One region of the Pelotomaculum sp. FP genome, then DNA from elsewhere that is predicted to be linked to it. Evidence: riboswitches for the same ligand, from Rfam matches in the RefSeq annotation. Region 1 holds a riboswitch; the other holds the start of a gene.

What was found. Region 1 has a riboswitch for molybdenum cofactor ahead of fdhF (formate dehydrogenase subunit alpha). Riboswitches for the same ligand answer to the same signal wherever they lie in the genome.
Region 2: linked by a shared signal. The riboswitch ahead of Psfp_RS17950 (ABC transporter permease) and the one ahead of fdhF (formate dehydrogenase subunit alpha) in region 1 are both predicted to bind molybdenum cofactor.

What each region holds. Positions count from the first base shown of each region.
Region 1 is NZ_QFGB01000018.1:55,954-67,963, reverse strand. Features, by position in the region: gene Psfp_RS09345 (universal stress protein) at 1-74, opposite strand, end outside; gene Psfp_RS09340 (methyl-accepting chemotaxis protein) at 248-1,912, shown strand; gene Psfp_RS09335 (LysE family transporter) at 2,063-2,770, shown strand; gene amrA (AmmeMemoRadiSam system protein A) at 2,844-4,244, shown strand; gene amrS (AmmeMemoRadiSam system radical SAM enzyme) at 4,752-5,756, shown strand; gene Psfp_RS09320 (hydrolase) at 5,811-6,281, opposite strand; gene Psfp_RS09315 (spore coat protein) at 6,543-6,887, opposite strand; gene Psfp_RS09310 (hypothetical protein) at 6,907-7,215, opposite strand; molybdenum cofactor riboswitch at 7,385-7,502, shown strand; molybdenum cofactor riboswitch at 7,588-7,707, shown strand; gene fdhF (formate dehydrogenase subunit alpha) at 7,903-10,581, shown strand; gene Psfp_RS09300 (molybdopterin-binding protein) at 10,593-11,618, shown strand; gene Psfp_RS09295 (molybdopterin molybdotransferase MoeA) at 11,645-12,010, shown strand, end outside.
Region 2 is NZ_QFGB01000062.1:19,373-25,371, forward strand. Features, by position in the region: gene Psfp_RS17940 (CoA protein activase) at 31-1,137, shown strand; gene Psfp_RS17945 (sodium-translocating pyrophosphatase) at 1,228-3,225, opposite strand; molybdenum cofactor riboswitch at 3,719-3,839, shown strand; gene Psfp_RS17950 (ABC transporter permease) at 3,947-4,642, shown strand; gene Psfp_RS17955 (ABC transporter ATP-binding protein) at 4,639-5,715, shown strand.

The sequences.
Region 1 (12,010 bases):
AACTCAGCTCCGTGCAAGGCAGCCTTGGCCGCCTGCTCGGAACCGTCAACCGCTACAAGGATTTTTTTATACACTATACTCCCCTCTTTCCTTTCACTTAGTATAATTTTCTTGATGTATTATTATTTTTCCTCCACATAAATTCCAAAATTTTCTATATTGGATTCAAGCTAAAACAGGGAAGGTAAAATGACAAAAAAAGCGAATATTTTGCAATACAACATAAAGCAGGGGGGAGGGGCTACCGGTGCAATTTGTTTTAAGATCTCTAAAAATTAAAAACAGTCTAATTATGATCGCGGTGATGGTCCCCTTAATTGTCGGCTTTTTAGCTTATGATTTATACCGGCAGTCTGTTTCCATGCGCCGGGCGCTGACGGAAAGAGGCATCATCCTGGCTATCACCGGGGCCGAAACGGCTGGTAAGATCCTGTCCGACGGAGCCGTAAGCGGCGGCCTATCCGAAGAGCAGTTATTTGATACCAACTACCAGCCTATCCCCAATACCAATCCCCAGAGATACCATACCTCTTATGACGCTTACACGGACAAAAATCTTACCCGGGTACAGGATTCCTATCTGATGGACGACATTATTATTTATGCTGTGGCCCTGGACGTCAACGGCTATGCGCCCACCCACAACTCCATCTCGAAAATTGGCTACGGTGACAACGCCAACCGCTCCAAGCGTATTTTTGACGATCCGGTAGGCCTGGCCGCGGTCCGTAACGAGGAGACATACCTGTTTCAGGAATACAAACGGGACACCGGTGAAGTGATTTGGGATATTTCCGCCCCGATTTACGTCAATGGAAGCCACTGGGGGGGATTCCGTGTCGGTTTCTCTATCGCGGAAACCAACCGGCAAATCGCTGCGCTCAGAAACCAGACCGTCACCGGGGGCGCCGCCCTTGTCGCAGCCCTGGTTATCCTTATCATATATATATCCAACTTGATTACCAGCCGTGTCAAAAGCCTGGAGCAGGCAGCCGACCGGATCGCCGGCGGCGACCTGACCGGATCCGGCCTGGAGGACCTGGAAAAGTTCCAGGATGAAGTGGGTCGGCTGACCCGGTCCCTCCGTAATATGGCTGACAGGCTTCGCCAGCTTGTGGAAAAAACCGGCCGGTCCACAGGGCAGGTAAAAAATTACACGGACCGGCTAAAGGACAGCATGCAACAGGCTACCTATACTTCCAGCTCTGCCGCAGCTAAAATGAGCGAGCTTTCTGAAACGATGAAAAAGATGGAAAGCGGCGCCGGGGAGGTCGTCAAGGCTTCGGAAAGGACCATGCAAAGCCTGGCCAGGGCTGAAGAAACTTCCTCCATGTTTTTAAACCAGATGAAGTCGGGCAGCCTGATTATGACCCGAGCGGGCGAATCGCTCAAGGAGCTTGAGTCGCATATAGAAAAGGTAGGAGAAATATTGTTGTACATTTCCCAGATTTCCGAACAAGCCAGTCTGTTGGCAGGGAAAACGGTTACGGAAGCGGCAGGCATTTCTTGTGCGGGATGTAATTTTTTAACCCTGGCCAGTGAAATCGACAGGAGGGCTAAAGATGCGGCGGGGGCTACCAAGGGCCTGGCCAGCCTGTTTGACAATGCCCGCAAGCGTGCCGCCCAGGCCGCGATAGCCCTGGAAAAGGACCGGCAGGTGGTTTCGGAAGGATACAGCGCCGCCAACGAGGTTTCAGAGTCCTTAAAGGTGATTATCGTTGGCATCGAAAACCTGTTCAAAATGGCGGGTGAGGTTGGCGCGTCCACGCGGCATATTTCCGAGGGTATCGCCGGCCTGGACGTTTCAGCATGGGAACAGGCCAACCTGGTGCAAGGTTTTACAGATGCGGTCAAACAGTTGGAAGACGGTATTGACGAAATGCAAAAAACGCTTGCCCCACTGAAATTATAAAGAAAGTGTCATACCCCCCTGTCGCACCCGAAGGAAAGGAAGCAAAAGAACCGTCCCCCTGCTTCCTTACTTGCAGGTATTTGCAATAATGAAAAGAATTATTGAAAGTCATGAAGTTTTTTGGGGAGAATATTTAGGTGGTGGAGCCTATTGGATTTGTTTGGGATTGCCACAAGCGCTTTTATACTTGGATTCTCCGGGGCGATGATGCCGGGACCGCTTTTGACTGTTACCATCAGCGAGAGCACGCGGCGGGGTTTTATAGCCGGACCTTTAATTACACTGGGACACGCTATCCTGGAATTGGCTCTGGTCCTGGCCCTGGCCGGCGGCCTGTCAATTTTTCTGACCAGTGGCGGGGTGGCCCAGGCCATAGCTGTACTCGGCGGGGCTTTTCTCGTCTACATGGGCTGGGGTATGGCTAGGGATGCCTATACCGGCAGAGTCTCGTTGCCGATGAAGCAGGGCGCTTCTGCCGGGGACACCCCGGCAGAAGGCGATGCGCCGGGCCCGGCTGCATCCCGGCCGGGAGCTTTACCGGGGAGCGGGGGGCTTCACCCGGTTGCCGCCGGCATCCTGGTCAGCCTGGCTAACCCTTACTGGAGCCTGTGGTGGGCCACCATCGGGCTGGGTTTTATCACCCTGTCCTTAAAAAGCGGCTATGCCGGCCTGGCGTCCTTTTTCACCGGCCATATCCTGGCGGACCTTGCCTGGTACGGTCTGGTGGCAGCGGCGATAGCCGGCGGCAGGAGGTTTATCACCGACCATATTTACAGGGGCGTCCTGGTTGTGTGCGGAGTTTTCCTGATCGGACTCGGCGTCTATTTCCTTTATTACGGTTTGAATGCCAAGCTTTGAGTGATATACATAGATAGTAACGTCGGACTCCTCATGTCTGACGTCCGACACCAAAAAGGGGGAGCCTCATAGGATGTCAATAGTATTATGCGGCATTTGTCCGCACCCGCCAATCATGATACCGTGGATTGGCCAGATGGAATCGGAAAAGGTGAAGGAAACCCAGTATGCCATGGTTGAACTGGCCGGGCGGATCAAAGATTCAGGCGCGGATACAGTGGTCATTATATCACCGCACGCCCCGATCTTTCAGGACGTGGTAGGGATCAATATGAAACCCGTCCTCAAGGGTGATTTTGATAAATTCGGGGCTGGTTATCTAAGATATGAGCTGGAAAACGACCTGCCGCTGGTGGCGGAGATCAAGAAACAGGCCGCCGGCCTGGACCTGCAGGTGCTTGAACTCAATGATGATGTTGAAAGGCGGTACGGCCTCAGCCTGGACCTGGACCACGGGGTAACCGTTCCCCTCTTCTTCATGGAAGAGATAGGTGTGGTGCTGCCGCTGGTCCACGTGGCCATGTCCGTGGCTCCGCCCGAACAATTATATCGCTTTGGCCTGGCGGTAAGGCAGGCGTCGGAAGTATTGGGACGCAAGGTGGCCCTGCTGGCCAGCGGCGATCTCTCCCACTGTTTGACGGCGGATGCGCCGGGCGGTTACAACAAGCGGGGCGAAGAATTCGACCTGGAGTTAAAAAGACTGCTGGAAGCCGCCGATTTGGAAGGGATCGTGGGGATGGACCAAGCACTGGTCCGGGAGGCCGGGGAGTGCGGCTACCGTTCCATCGTCATGATGCTCGGCGCACTGGACGGGTACGATGTCAGATCCAGAGTGCTCTTTTACGAGGGACCTTTCGGGGTGGGCTACCTGGTCGCCACCCTTGACCCTGTTTCAGAAAACCCGCAAAAATCCCTGCTGGCCAAACTACAGGGTAAAAAACAGGCTGAAATGGAAATGCTCCGTTCCCATGAGAGCTACCTGACCGGGTTGGCACGAAAGACACTGGAAAACCACTTGTCCGGGTCGCCGCGGCCGCAAGCCGGTGATGTGCCGGAAGAATTCAAAAAAAGAGCCGGTGTTTTTGTTTCGATCAAAAAACAGGGCAACTTGCGTGGCTGTATCGGGACGATTGAGCCGCAGCAGGACAGTATTGTTGAAGAGGTGATGGCCAATGCCATCAGCGCGGGGCTCGGGGACCCCCGCTTTCAGCCCGTCCGGCATGAAGAGCTTGAGGATCTGGTATACTCCGTGGATGTGCTCCAGCCGCCTGAACCAATTCAAGGACTGGGCGAACTGGACCCGGCGAAATACGGGGTAATCGTGCGTTCCGGCCACAGGAGCGGTTTGCTGCTGCCCAACCTGGAGGGGATTGAGACCCCTGAGGAGCAGGTCGAGATAGCCCGCCAAAAGGCCGGGATTGGCCCGCATGAGGAAGTCCGGCTGGAAAGATTTGAAGTAGTCCGCTACAAGTAGTGACAATGGGGAGATATAGGTCTCGTCATATGCCTCACTTGTCTCAAAAATATTGTTCTTGAAAAGGCTTGACTTGCGGGCTTGGGGCTAAAATAGCCGTAGGCCGTAGGCCGTAAGGCGTAAGGCGTAAAAAATAATACCCGGGGATCATCCCCCTCCCTTTTTTAATAACCTTACACCTTACGCCTGACCCAGATACAAGTCAGTATAAGCCTACGCCCTACGACTGACCGGTAAGAAATGCAGTATAAGCCTGCGCCTGGGTGCGTTCCGTAGCGCGTGCGTTGCTTGCAGAAAAGCTTAAATAGCGCGTAGCTAACGCATGGCTGTTTGTAGATGCGGTCGGTATGATGTTCTTGTTGCACAAATGGAGAATTGCGAAGCGAGCGGAGGATAACCCCAAGCCCACTACCCCAAAGGCTTTTCGAGAACCAGTTAAAATGACCTTTATCATTACGATACACTCAAATTCTTATGCTGGATCAAGTTTTAGGGTAGGTGCTGATTGTGCGGGAAGTAATGTTCTACGAGAAAAAAGAAAAAGGCCTGGTCACCTGCCGGGTCTGCCCCAAAATATGCTCCATTCCGGAGGGAAGAGCCGGTTTCTGCCGGGTCCGGGAAAACCACGGAGGCGTCCTTTACGCGGTAAATTACGGCCGGGTAACCTCCGGCGGTCTGGACCCGGTTGAAAAGAAACCGCTTTACCACTTTTACCCCGGCTGTTATATACTGTCTTTTGGGTCCTTCGGTTGCAACCTGCGTTGCGGCTTCTGCCAGAACTGGACCATTGCCCACGGCGACCCGCCGGCGAGGGAGTTTACCCCGCGGCAGGCGGTGGACATAGCCCGGCAGGAGCCGGACCGGGACTACCCCAATATCGGTATTGCCTACACTTACAATGAGCCCTTTATGTGGTACGAGTTTATTGCGGACACTGCCCCGCTGGCGCATCAAGCCGGTTTGAAAAACGTCCTGGTGACCAACGGCTATGTCAGCGAGGCGCCTCTGCGGGAAATCCTTCCCCATATTGACGCCATGAATATCGACGTTAAGGGCTTTACGGACCACTATTACCGTAAGAATTGTGCGGGAAGGCTGGAGCCGGTCCTGCGCACGGTGGAAATCGCGCATGGCAAGTGCCATGTCGAGCTGACCACCCTGCTGGTAACCGGGTTGAATGACACTCCGGAGGAAATCAGCCGACTGGTGGACTGGGTAGCCTCCCTCGACCGGGAGATCCCGCTGCATTTCTCCCGCTACTTTCCCGACTTTGAGGTGGACCTGCCGCCCACCCCCCTGGAGACCTTGGAGCGGGCCCGGGAGAAAGCCTTAGAGAAGCTGTCGTATGTATACATCGGCAATGCTCCCAACCTGGGCGCGAGCGACACGGTATGCCCGGACTGCGGTGAGAAACTGATCACCAGGCGTGGCTACAGCACTCAGGTGGCAGGCTTGGACGGCAAAAAGTGCCGCCGCTGCGGTAGGGAAATCCGGATTAAAGGTATAACTTAATAACTTCGTTGCCCATGCCGCAAGCGGCGCCACGTATCATGAAAACTTACTATTTTACTTAATCCTTGCCGGTTCCTTTGTAGCCAGCAGTTTGTCATGTGCAGTTAAGCGGGCATCGATTTTTTTTATGTCGCCCCAAATATAGCTCACTTCTTTTTTGATCTCGCCTACATCGTGTCTTAATTTACGCTGTCCCTGCTCTAATCGTATTTGGCTTTGTTCTACCCGGTCCAGGCGATCATGCAATGACTGCTGTCCTTCTGCTAATATCTTTTGTCCTTCCGCTAACGCTATTTGTCCATCTTCCAGCGACCTTTGTCCATCTTCCAGATATCTTTGTCTTTCTTCCAGCGACCTTTGCCTTTCTTCCAGTGACCTTTGTCCATTTTCCAGTGAGCTTTGTCTTTCTTCTAATGCTGTTTGTCGTTTTTCTAATGCCTTTTGTCCTTCTCCAACGGCTTGAACGCTTCCGGTAAGAGCCTGCAGTTGTTGTAAGACCAGTTCTTGAAATTTATCATTATCCACAAAATAGCCTCCTTTCGATACTTCAGATACTCTCCTGTGGTCGTGATACCCCTCATGTCAAATCTATAAATTTCGTTTACGGCAAAGGATTTTCCTGCAAATACCATAATATAAATTCAGTTTCCAGCTTATTCCTGAGAGCGCTTGTGCCGGCGCATGATCTGGCAGGGAACCAACTTATCAATTACTTATCAATTAATTAAGGTCTGTTTTAATCCAAATACTAAGACACCTGGCGGCTGCCAGGTGTCTTAGCCGACCTTACTGCATCACCATGCCGCCGTAAGGGAACTGGTTCTGGTAACCTGCGAACTGCTGGTGAGTCTGCTGCAACTTTTGCGGCTGCTCTATTTCAAGCGAGTACCAGCCCTTGCGAAACATAAGATTGTACATGTCTCTGGTATGGGCGTGGGTTTCAATAAGCATATTCACAACGTCCTGGTGCAGCGCATGGTGGCTGGCTTCCCGGCTGAAAACATTGAAGTTGTCAGTCAGATATTTTAAGCTTGACAGAGTATCGTTGAGCATGTCGCGGTCGTTCATTTGCGGCCCTTTAGGCTGGGCCATATTGGCCTGGGGATTTTGTATTTTATTTTGCTGGTTCATGGATTCACTTCACCCTTTCTTAGCGATTTGCCGTATTAGCCGGATTAACATGGTTCAAAAGCCTCAGATAGTGGTGCATATGGAGCTGCCCCACTCGATCTAAAGCAGCCTTGATTTCGGGGTCCACGGCCTCTCTGGAAAAATGGAAGCACTTCTTCATGGAGGTCAATTCCCAGGTCATGGCGTCCTGCAGGTACAGGCTGTCTTTGGTTGAGATGACTTTTGGGGGTTCCGGCATTACTTGCGCTTGCTGAAACTGGTTTTGCTGAAACTGGTTTTGTTGAAACTGACTTTGTTGAAACTGGTTGGATGGCTGATACATGTTCATCTGCACTCTTTCATCACTCCATTTCTACTTTTTAAGTATTGTTTACCGTGTTTGTAAATTTATTCAGCGCAGGAAGACCATGCGTTGGTTATACAAAATAAAAAATAACCACTAACTTAAATAAATTTATTGAATCTTGCAGGAATTCTAATATTAACTGTAGAAAATTTGCATAGTTAATCTCCGAGTCTGTAAGCCTTAGCCGCAGGTATGGTTGTCAGGCCGTTAGGGTGCATTGGGAAACTGATGCGCCTCCCATTGTGGAAAGGAGAAAATGGCTTTATTTGCCGTAAAGCTTTGTCCTTTTTACAAATGGGACAGGGCTTTTTTCTTGTTTATAGCGGCCTCACATGAGCCGCGCATGACTGCTTCTTTTAAAATTGTCTCCTAGCCACCTAACCTACAGCTGTAAAGCCATGGTTATTGGCCGTTAGGGCGCTCTGAGAAATTGGCGCGCCTTCCGTTGCGAAAAGGAGAACATAGCTTTATTTTCACTCTAAAGCTTTGCCCTTTTCAGATGGGGACAAAGCTTTTTATTATGTTGGGGAGAGGGTGGTGCTATAATTTAATGCTAAATTTTAACTGATGCTCAGCGAAAACAACACGGTCGCCTGGTTGTAAGTGGTGCAAATATGTAGATGTTGCAATTGTAATTGTGAAGGTTGGAATCTGAGAGGAGGCGTAATATTGGAGCTTGTCAAGCTAAGTATCAATGGAAATGAAGTTGAAGTTCCGGCAGGTACCACGATCCTCAAAGCCGCCCAACAAATGGGGATAGACATCCCGCATCTTTGTTTTGAGGATGGCTTGAGTTCGGTTGGGGCGTGCCGGTTGTGTGTCGTGGAAGTGAAAGGAGCGCGCAGTCTGGTGGCCTCGTGTGCGGCAGCCGTGGCCCCTGGCATGGTGGTGGAAACGCATTCACCTGATGTGATGGAGGCAAGGCGGACCATCCTCGATTTGCTGATTGCCAACCACCCGCTGGATTGCCTTACCTGCGAAAAAGCCGGCGAATGCAAGCTGGCGGATTATTGCTATGAATATGGGGTCAAGGAAAGCACCTTCAAGGGAGAAAAGCACGCTTACCTGCTTGAAACGACCAATCCCTTTATCGTTCGTGATATGAACAAGTGTATCTTGTGCGGCAAGTGTGTCCGGGCCTGTGACGAGGTCACCGGTCAAAACACCCTGGATTTTGCCTACAGGGGCTTCAATGCCAAAACGACCACTGCTTTTGAAGATGAACTGGTGGAGTCGGACTGTGTTTTCTGCGGCCAGTGTGTTTCCGTCTGTCCGACCGGGGCGCTGACCGAAAAACAAATGCACGGCAAAGGCCGCCGCTGGGAGTTCCAAAGAGTCAAAACGACCTGTCCGTTCTGCGGCACCGGCTGTAACTTTGACCTTTGCGTAAAGGACGGTGAAGTGATAGGCGTAAGCTCCAACCCCAGCAGTGTGGTAAACGGCAAGGCTCTCTGCGTCAAGGGGAGGTTTGGCTGGGATTTCGTGAAAAACGAAAAGCGTCTCACCACGCCGCTGGTGAAAAAAGACGGCGAATTTGTCCCCGCCTCCTGGGATGAGGCGCTGGACCTGATTTCTACCCGCCTTGCCGGCATCAAAGAGAAATACGGTCCGGACTCTTTTGCGGCCTTAAGTTCCGCCAGGTGTACCAATGAGGAAAACTACCTGGTGCAAAAATTTACGAGGACGGTGATGGGCACAAACAACGTCGACCACTGTGCCCGTACCTGACACGCCCCCACCGTGGCCGGTTTGGCCACAACGTTTGGCAGTGGCGCCATGACCAATTCTATTCATGATATTACCAACCATGCCCAGTTATTGATGCTGATAGGGACCAATACTACCGAAGCGCACCCGATTATAGGGTATAAAATGAGGCAGGCGGCGCGCAAAGGCGCGAAGCTGATCGTGGTTGACCCGCGGCGTATCGACCTGGCGGAGGAAGCCGACTACTGGCTGCGCATTAAGCCGGGTACAGACATTCCCTTTTTAAACGGACTCATGCATATCATTATTAACGAGGACCTGCACGATAAGGAATTCATCGCCAATCGGACCGAGAACTTTGAAGTGCTTAAGGAAACCGTCAAAAACTACCCGCCCGAGTATGTTTCCAGCCTTACCGGCATAACGGTGGAAGACCTGTACGCGGTGGCGCGCCTTTACGCTACAACGGATAGGGCGATGCTGTTCTATACGCTGGGGATTACGGAGCACATCTGCGGCACCCACAACGTGATGAGTGTGGCCAACCTGGCCATGTTGACCGGACACCTGGGCCGGCCCGGCACCGGGGTAAACCCGATCAGGGGCCAGAACAACGTGCAGGGCGCCTGCGACATGGGAGCGCTCCCGAACGTCTTCTCCGGCTACCAAAAGGTAATCGACCCCGCTGTCAGGGCCAAGTTCGAAAAGGCCTGGGGCGTGGAGCTGCCCGGCAAAGTGGGCCTGATGATTCCGGAAATGTTTGAGAAGGCCCACGAAGGGAAAGTCAAAGCCATGTATATCCTTGGTGAGAACCCCGTCCTGACCGATCCCAACAGCAACGAAATCCGCGCCGCCCTGGAGAAGCTTGACTTTCTGGTGGTCCAGGAGCTTTTCCTGACTGAAACGGCGGAATATGCCGATGTCATCCTCCCGGCGGCAAGTTTTGCCGAAACCGACGGGACTTTTACCAGCACCGAACGCCGGGTGCAAAGGGTCCGCAAGGCGATCAAACCCGTGCCGGGACAGACGAACTGGCAGACCATCATGGCCCTGAGCGCCAAGATGGGCTATCCCATGGGTTACAACAGCCCGGAAGAAATATGGATGGAAATGGCATCCCTCTCGCCGTCCATGGCCGGGATCACTTATGAGCGGCTGGAAGAACGCGGCATCCAGTGGCCCTGTCCGTCGCTCGAGCATCCGGGCACACCTGTCCTGCACGGTACGACGTTCAGCCACGGCAAGGGGATCTTCCAGGGCATCGATCATATTCCGCCCGCCGAAATGCCGGATGAAGAATATCCTTTCCTGCTCTCCACCGGCCGGATCCTGCAGCACTATAACGTGACCACTCCTTATTCAACCGGCATTCACAGCATGTGGTCGGAAGAGCAATCCGAACTGCATCCGCAGGACGCCGCGCGGCTGCAGGTGACAACCGGCGATAAAGTCAAGGTATTTTCCCGCCGGGGGCAGCTTACCACGAAAATTAAAGTTACGGACCGGGTGCCGCCGGGAATGATCTGGATGTCGTTCCACTACACGGCAAGCCCGGCGAACGCTCTGACCAGCCACGGTTTGGACCCCATTACGAAAACCGGTGAGTATAAGGTCGCTGCCGCAAGAATAGAGAAGATCTAGGAGGTTATTGCATGCGGAAGGTGCCGGTGACGGAAGCGGTTGGCATGATCCTGTGTCATGACATTACAAAAATTGTTCCCGGCTGCGAAAAGGGACGCGCATACCAAAAAGGCCAGGTTGTAACGACCGAGGATATCCCCAAACTCCTGGATCTGGGCAAGAAACACATCTATGTATGGGAGCCGGAGGACGACCTTGTCCACGAGGATGAGGCCGCCTTGAGTCTGGCGCGGCATGCCGCCGGGCCGGGCCTCTACTGGGATCAGCCAAATCAGGGCCGGGTCAATATCCGTGCGGCGCGTGAGGGTCTCTTAAAAGTACAGGCGAGCAGTTTATATAGGGCCAACAGCCTGGAGGATATTGTCATGGCTACTTTGCACAACAACAGGGTTGTGTGCAAAGAGCAGGTCGTTGCCGGTACCAGGGTCATACCGCTGGCAGTCCGGCGTCAGATCCTGGAGGAGGCCGAAAAAATCTGCAGCGAGCCCGGCCCGCTCTTATCTGTAAAGCCCTTTCAACCACTTTGGGTGGGGATTGTCACAACGGGCAGCGAGGTTTATTCAGGGCGCATTCAAGATGGCTTTTGCAGCGTTATCAAGAAGAAGATCGCTCCTTTCGGCGCCAGGCTGCTCGGTCAGATTATTGTGCCGGACGATCCGGATGTGATTTCCAAGGAAATCCGCATGTTGATAGCTGATGGAGCGGGGCTGGTTATGGTTACCGGCGGGATGTCGGTAGATCCGGACGACGTGACTCCCGCCGGGATCAGGGCCAGCGGAGCCGAGGTCGTCACCTACGGGGCTCCGTCGCTGCCCGGCGCCATGTTTATGCTGGCTTACCTGGGACATGTGCCGGTATGCGGCCTGCCCGGCTGCGTCATGTTCAACAACTCTACCATCTTTGATCTCATCCTGCCGCGCATTTTCGCCGGCGAACGCATCAGCCGCCCCGAAATCGTGGCGCTGGGACACGGCGGCCTGTGTGAGGAATGCGAGGCTTGTAGATACCCGGCCTGCTCTTTCGGCAAGGCTACCTGAAGGCAGCGCCGCGGGGAGGAGTTTTTGTGCTGCGAAATGTGAAACTTGAAGAGGCTCAGGATATCTTACTGAGCCTCACAGCTCCTTTACCGGGGGAGACGGTTCCCCTGCTGCAGGCCCTGGGGCGTGTCGCCGCCCGGGACTTGTATGCCGATCAAAGCTTGCCTCCCTGCCCGCAGGCGGTGGTGGACGGCTACGCGGTGTGCGCCGGCGTTAACAGCTGTGGGGGTGGGGGCTATGTGGTTAAAGAGCGTCTGAGTCCCGGCAAAACAGCGACCTCCCCTCTGAGTTCAGGCCAGGCCGCATATGTTGCGACAGGATGCGCTTTGCCGGCCGGTACCACAGCCGTTGTCCCGCATGAAATTGCGAGGCTTTCGGGAGAGCGGGTTGTT
Region 2 (5,999 bases), on a different contig from region 1:
AAAAGACATTAAAGGAACGGAGGATCATGAATGCGGGTAACCTTTCCCCATATGGGGAACATGTATATTCCTTTAAAGGCGATGCTGCAGCGCCTGGGCTTGGATGTTGTGGTACCGCCGCCTTCCAGTAAAAGAACTTTGAGTCTTGGGGTGAAGCATGGTCCTGAATTTGCCTGCCTGCCCTTGAAATTAAACCTTGGCAACTTTATAGAGGCTGGTGAACTGGGCGCCGATACCGTGATCATGGGCGGCGGCTGCGGACCGTGCCGCTTTGGCTATTACGCCCAGATAGAACATGCAATATTAAAGGATATCGGTCGAGATATGGATTTTATTGTGCTTGAACCGCCTGACCGCCATATTACCGAATTACTGGCAAAAATAAAACGAATCGCAGGAAAGAAGTCCTGGCGGGATATTTTCCAGGCGGTTCGCTTTGGCTACAGGAAAGCAAAGGCGGTCGATGACGTTGAAAGGGCTTCTTTCCAACTGCGTCCTCGTGAAACAGTGGTTGGAGCAACGGACGCAGCTTACCGGAAGGCACTGGCCCTCATTGATGACGCCTGCACCTGGGATGGTTTAAATTACGCGGTGGAAAAAGCCGGAGATGCGCTCAGGGAGGTAGTGGTTGACGATAAGAGAACAGTCTTAAAAATTGGCCTTGTCGGGGAGATTTACACCCTTTTGGAGCCTTTTTCGAACCAGCACCTGGAGCGCAGTCTGGGCACTTTGGGGGTTGAAGTGGATCGTTCTATTTACTTAAGTGAATGGGTAAACAACCATCTCCTTGGAGGATTATTGAAAGGCGAAAGACGGAGAAATGAGGTTTGCGCATCGGCTCATCCATATCTGCGGCATTTCGTCGGCGGGCATGGCCAGGAAACAATAGGGTCTGCGGTCCTTTATGCAAAGGCCGGTTATAACGGACTAATCCAGGTGTTTCCATTTACCTGCATGCCCGAAATCGTAGCTGAAAGCATACTGCCTGATGTCAGTTGCGACTTGAATATTCCTTCCCTGACACTGATCATGGATGAGCACTCTGGTGAAGCGGGTATACAAACCCGGCTTGAAGCTTTTGTCGACTTGCTGGAACAGAAAAGGGAAATTGCCTTCAGAGAGCGAAGCGTGGGGTAAGTTTATCAGCGAGATTGTGTATATCATAAAAAAACGGGGACCTTGCCGGTGCGTACCGGGAGTCCCCGTTTTTTATATGTGAGACTTTTTTTAACGTACAATCATGGCCACGTAGCTTACGATGAGAAGGGCGACAATGTTGACCACTTTAATCATCGGGTTGATGGCCGGGCCGGCGGTGTCTTTGGCGGGGTCACCCACAGTATCCCCGGTCACTGCCGCAGCGTGGGCAAAGCTACCCTTGCCGCCGAAATTGCCGTCTTCGATGTATTTCTTGGCATTGTCCCAGGCGCCGCCGCCGGCGGTCAGCATCACGGCCAGGAAGAGACCGGTGATAATTACGCCCATCAGCATACCGCCTAGCGCTTTTGCTCCCAACAGAAAGCCGACCAGAATGGGCACTACAACCGGGATCAGGCCGGGCAACATCATTTCCTTGATGGCCCGCTTGGTGACGATATCGACGCAGCGGCCGTATTCCGGCCTTGCTTTGCCTTCCATGATGCCTTTTATTTCCTTGAACTGGCGGCGTACTTCATTGACCACCTCGTTGGCGGCTCTGCCGACGGCGCCCATGGCCAGTGAGGAGAAGAGGAAGGGCAGCGCTCCGCCAATTAAAAGACCTGCCAGAACCCAGGGGTCCTCGATATTGAAGCTGAGCGCCTCGCCCCTGAACCTGGTGATTTCCTGGGTGTAGGAGGAAAACAACACAATGGCGGCAAGACCGGCGGAGCCGATGGCATAACCCTTGGTTACCGCTTTGGTGGTATTGCCCACCGCGTCGAGCGGGTCGGTAATATTGCGGATTTCAGGCGGCAGTTCGGCCATCTCGGCAATGCCGCCGGCGTTGTCGGTAATGGGGCCGTACGAGTCAATAGCTACGACTATACCTGTCATGGAAAGCATGGCCATTGAAGCAATGCCGACTCCGTAGATGCCGCCAATAAGGTACGATAGCACAATACCGGCGACGATGGCGATGGCCGGTGAGACGCTGGCCTCCATACCAACCGCTAAACCGCTGATGATGTTGGTGGCATGGCCGGATTCCGAGGCCTTGGCGATCGTCTTAACGGGCTTGTACCGTGTTGAGGTATAGTAATCAGTAAGGAAAACGATGATTAGCGTCACTGCCACGCCCACAATTGCCGCATAGAAATACTGCGGGGTACCGAAGAAATAGGTTGTGGCGGGGTAAAAGCCGATAAGAGAGATAATTGCCGCGGCAAATAAGCCCTTGTACAGTGCGGACATGATTTCCCCGCCCTGGCTCATGCGAACAAAGAAGACGCCGATAATACTGGCGATGATGGCAATAGCGCCAAGCACCAGAGGGTATACCACGTAATGCTCGTTGCCGGGGAAGAATATCTGTCCCAGCAGCATGGCTCCGATGGCTGTAATGGCATAGGTTTCAAAAAGGTCGGCAGCCATACCCGCGCAGTCACCTACGTTGTCACCCACGTTGTCGGCGATAACAGCCGGGTTGCGCGGGTCGTCTTCCGGAATACCGGCTTCCACTTTGCCGACCAGGTCCGCCCCGACATCGGCGCTTTTAGTGTAAATACCGCCGCCCAGACGGGCGAAAACGCTGATTAGACTGCCCCCGAAGCCCAGCCCGATCAGGTAGGTCGGGTCTCTAAAAAGAATATACATGCCTGCCACGCCCAAAAGTCCCAGGCTGACACACATGAGGCCGGTTACAGAGCCGCCTTTAAAGGCCAAAGCCAGTGCGGCAGGCAGACCTTTCTTAGCTGCTTCACAAACCCTGAGGTTACTCTTTACCGAGACGGTCATGCCTACGTATCCGCAGAGAGCCGAGAAGACAGCTCCGATGATGAAGCCCAAAGTAGTAATCCAGCCCAAACCGAAAAAGAGTAAGACGGCGATGATAATGCCGACCACCGCGATGGTTTTGTACTGACGGGTCAGGTAAGCCATGGCGCCTTCCTGGATAGCCTCCGAAATCTCGATCATGCGTTTATTGCCTTGCGGTTGTTTCAGAATCCAGGAAGCAAGATATAATGCGAAAAGAATACCGAGCAATGACGCATACACTGCATAAATAGATAGCCCACTAAACAAAATCCAAACACCACCTTAAGAAACCTTAATTTTAAATATAATGAGCGGCAAGCTGACTTTAAAATATGCTGCTACCACCTCCTGCGCAAAATGATGGCCCTTATTTGCCGCCATTACCTCCCAGACAGATTTTTTCATCTGAAGAGGGGGCCTTCAAAAAATAAACCGGATACTGTAATGGAAAGAAGAAAAAACTATTAATTGAAATTATACCCCTTTTTTTACCAAACAATCCATTTTATTATCTATAATAGTCTGGTAGAGGTCTTGAAAAATAAAAAAACCAGGCAATACAAATTTTTGTAATGTCTTGAACTTATACTATTATAGCTTTTTAAACTAAATTTGCCAAACCCTATTTTTATTAGATATTTATTGACTTTATAAATTCCAGTAAATAAAATGATAAAAGAAGCGAAGGAGTCGCTTTATGTTGAAAAATGATTACGCTTTTGTAGATACTAGAGAGCCTTTTATTTTTCAATAGACTTGATCCGTATATGAGTTCTCCGAGCCTGCTTACCTGGGACTTGGTAGTTATGGTTAATGGGCCGGAAGGGTGTGTATGGGAAACCTGCGCACCTCCCACTGCGGAAAGGAGAACACTACCTGATTACCACACACGGTAGATGATGCTTTTCGCATAACCTGCCGTTTTTTATTGGTCGGGTGTAATAGCCTAACAACTATTTACGAAAAAGACCATGAAAAGGTGGTAACTGATATGGAGATTATCTGGCAAGGGATAATTAAGGCCTGCGAAATGCTCTTGCAGGGAAACCGTGAAATCATGCAGGTTACAGTGCTAACTATTAAGGTTTCAGGTCTTGCTACCCTGATCAGCGTTATAATCGGGCTCCCTGTAGGTGTATTTTTAGCTTTATCCGTTTTCCCGGGGCGGAGGCTCTTGGTCAGCCTGGTTAATTTCGGGATGGGTCTGCCGCCGGTTGTGGTGGGATTATGGGTGAGTATTTTCCTCTGGCGGAACGGTCCGCTTGGTTTCCTCCACCTGATGTATACGCCAACGGCTATGGTACTGGCCCAGGCCATTATTGCCTCACCTATTGTAATAGGCTTTACCATCGCCGCCATCCAGCAGTTAAATCCCAAAATAAGGCTGCAGATAATTGCCCTGGGGGCTACCTGGTGGCAGACCCTCCTGTTCCTGGTGCGCGAAGCCAGGATGGGGCTCCTGGCGGCAGTGATGGCCGGTTTCGGAGGGGTTATCTCCGAGGTGGGAGCCTCCATGATGGTCGGAGGCAACATCAAGGGAGAAACTTCGGTCTTGACTACCGCGACTGTATTGGAAGTCTCCAAGGGCAACCTGGATGTGGCCATAGCTATAAGCGTAATCCTCCTGGCGCTTGCCTACGGTGTCACCTTATTTCTCACCATCCAACAACAGAAGAGGCCTGTATGAGCAATAATAATATTATAGAAGTAAAAAATTTAAACCTGACCAAAGGGAGAAAAAAAATCCTTGACATTGAATACTTCTCTCTTGAGGAAGGAGAAGCGGTAGCCCTGATTGGCCCAAACGGGGCCGGTAAGAGTACATTTATGCAGGTGCTGATGCTTTTGCAACGGCCTACCGGAGGAGAGCTGTTCTTTAAAGGGGACAGGGTGGATTGGAAAAAACCTATTGCTTACCGCCGCCGCATGGCCATGGTCTTCCAGGAGCCGCTGCTTCTGGATACCACTGTTTATCATAACGTGGCCTCCGGATTGAAGCTGAGGGGTTTTAAAGTGGATACCATCCCGGCCAGGGTAAGTGAATGGCTGGGGCGCCTGGGAATCGCGCACCTTGCCGAACGCCAGGCGCGCTATTTGTCCGGCGGCGAGTCCCAGCGGGTGAGCCTGGCCAGAGCGCTGGTCTTAGAGCCGGAGGTCCTTTTCCTGGACGAGCCTTTTGTGGCGCTGGATGTTCCGACCAGGGCTGCCTTGACTGCCGAACTCGCCCGCATCTTGCGGGATACCCGCATAACGAGCGTGTTTGTGACACATGATTATAGTGAGGTGCCCCTACTGGCTGAGACCGTGACAGTCCTGGAGCAGGGGAGGATCATCCAAAAAGCTTCTCCCAGGGAGATTATGACCAGGCCGGTTAGCCGTACCGTGGCCTCTCTGGTAGGGGTTGAAAACATGATTCCAGGTAAGGTGGTAGGGACTCAGGATGGGGTAGTGTTGGTGCAGGCCGGACCTCATCGCCTTAAGTCTTTAGCGGCTGTCCCGGTCGGAACCAATGTTCTAATTCTGTTACGACCGGAAGACATTAAAATTTTTAAAGGGGTCTCCCGCCATGGGGATAATAGTTTTGGCGGCAAAGTTTCCGGGCTTTTACCACACAACTACCTGTATAAAGCTGTAATTGACTGTGGTTTTCCGGTAATCGCCTTTGTGAACCCGGAACAGGTTATGGGTGGAGAAGTGCTAGCTGATAATGAAATTACGGTCCAGTTCAGTCCTGATAAAGTACACCTGATTAAACAGTAAGATTAATATAAATATGGGCAAAGCTAGCTCCAAGGGCCTTTGGCGCGGCGACACATAGGAAGGGAACAAAGCAATATGGGTACCTAAGATGCTTAAGCCAATATAGAATTATATGACAAGTCCTCCTTAATAAGAGGAATTTTTCTTTTATAAAGACGATAATAGATAGAGCCCATCATATCAAAAGTGAAGTGTGGTGTAAGCAGTATTTCCTGGTTGCATTCATCGGGTTTGACAGGTCCTATATGTAAAATATGGCATATCGCCCTATAGCTCACTTTTTA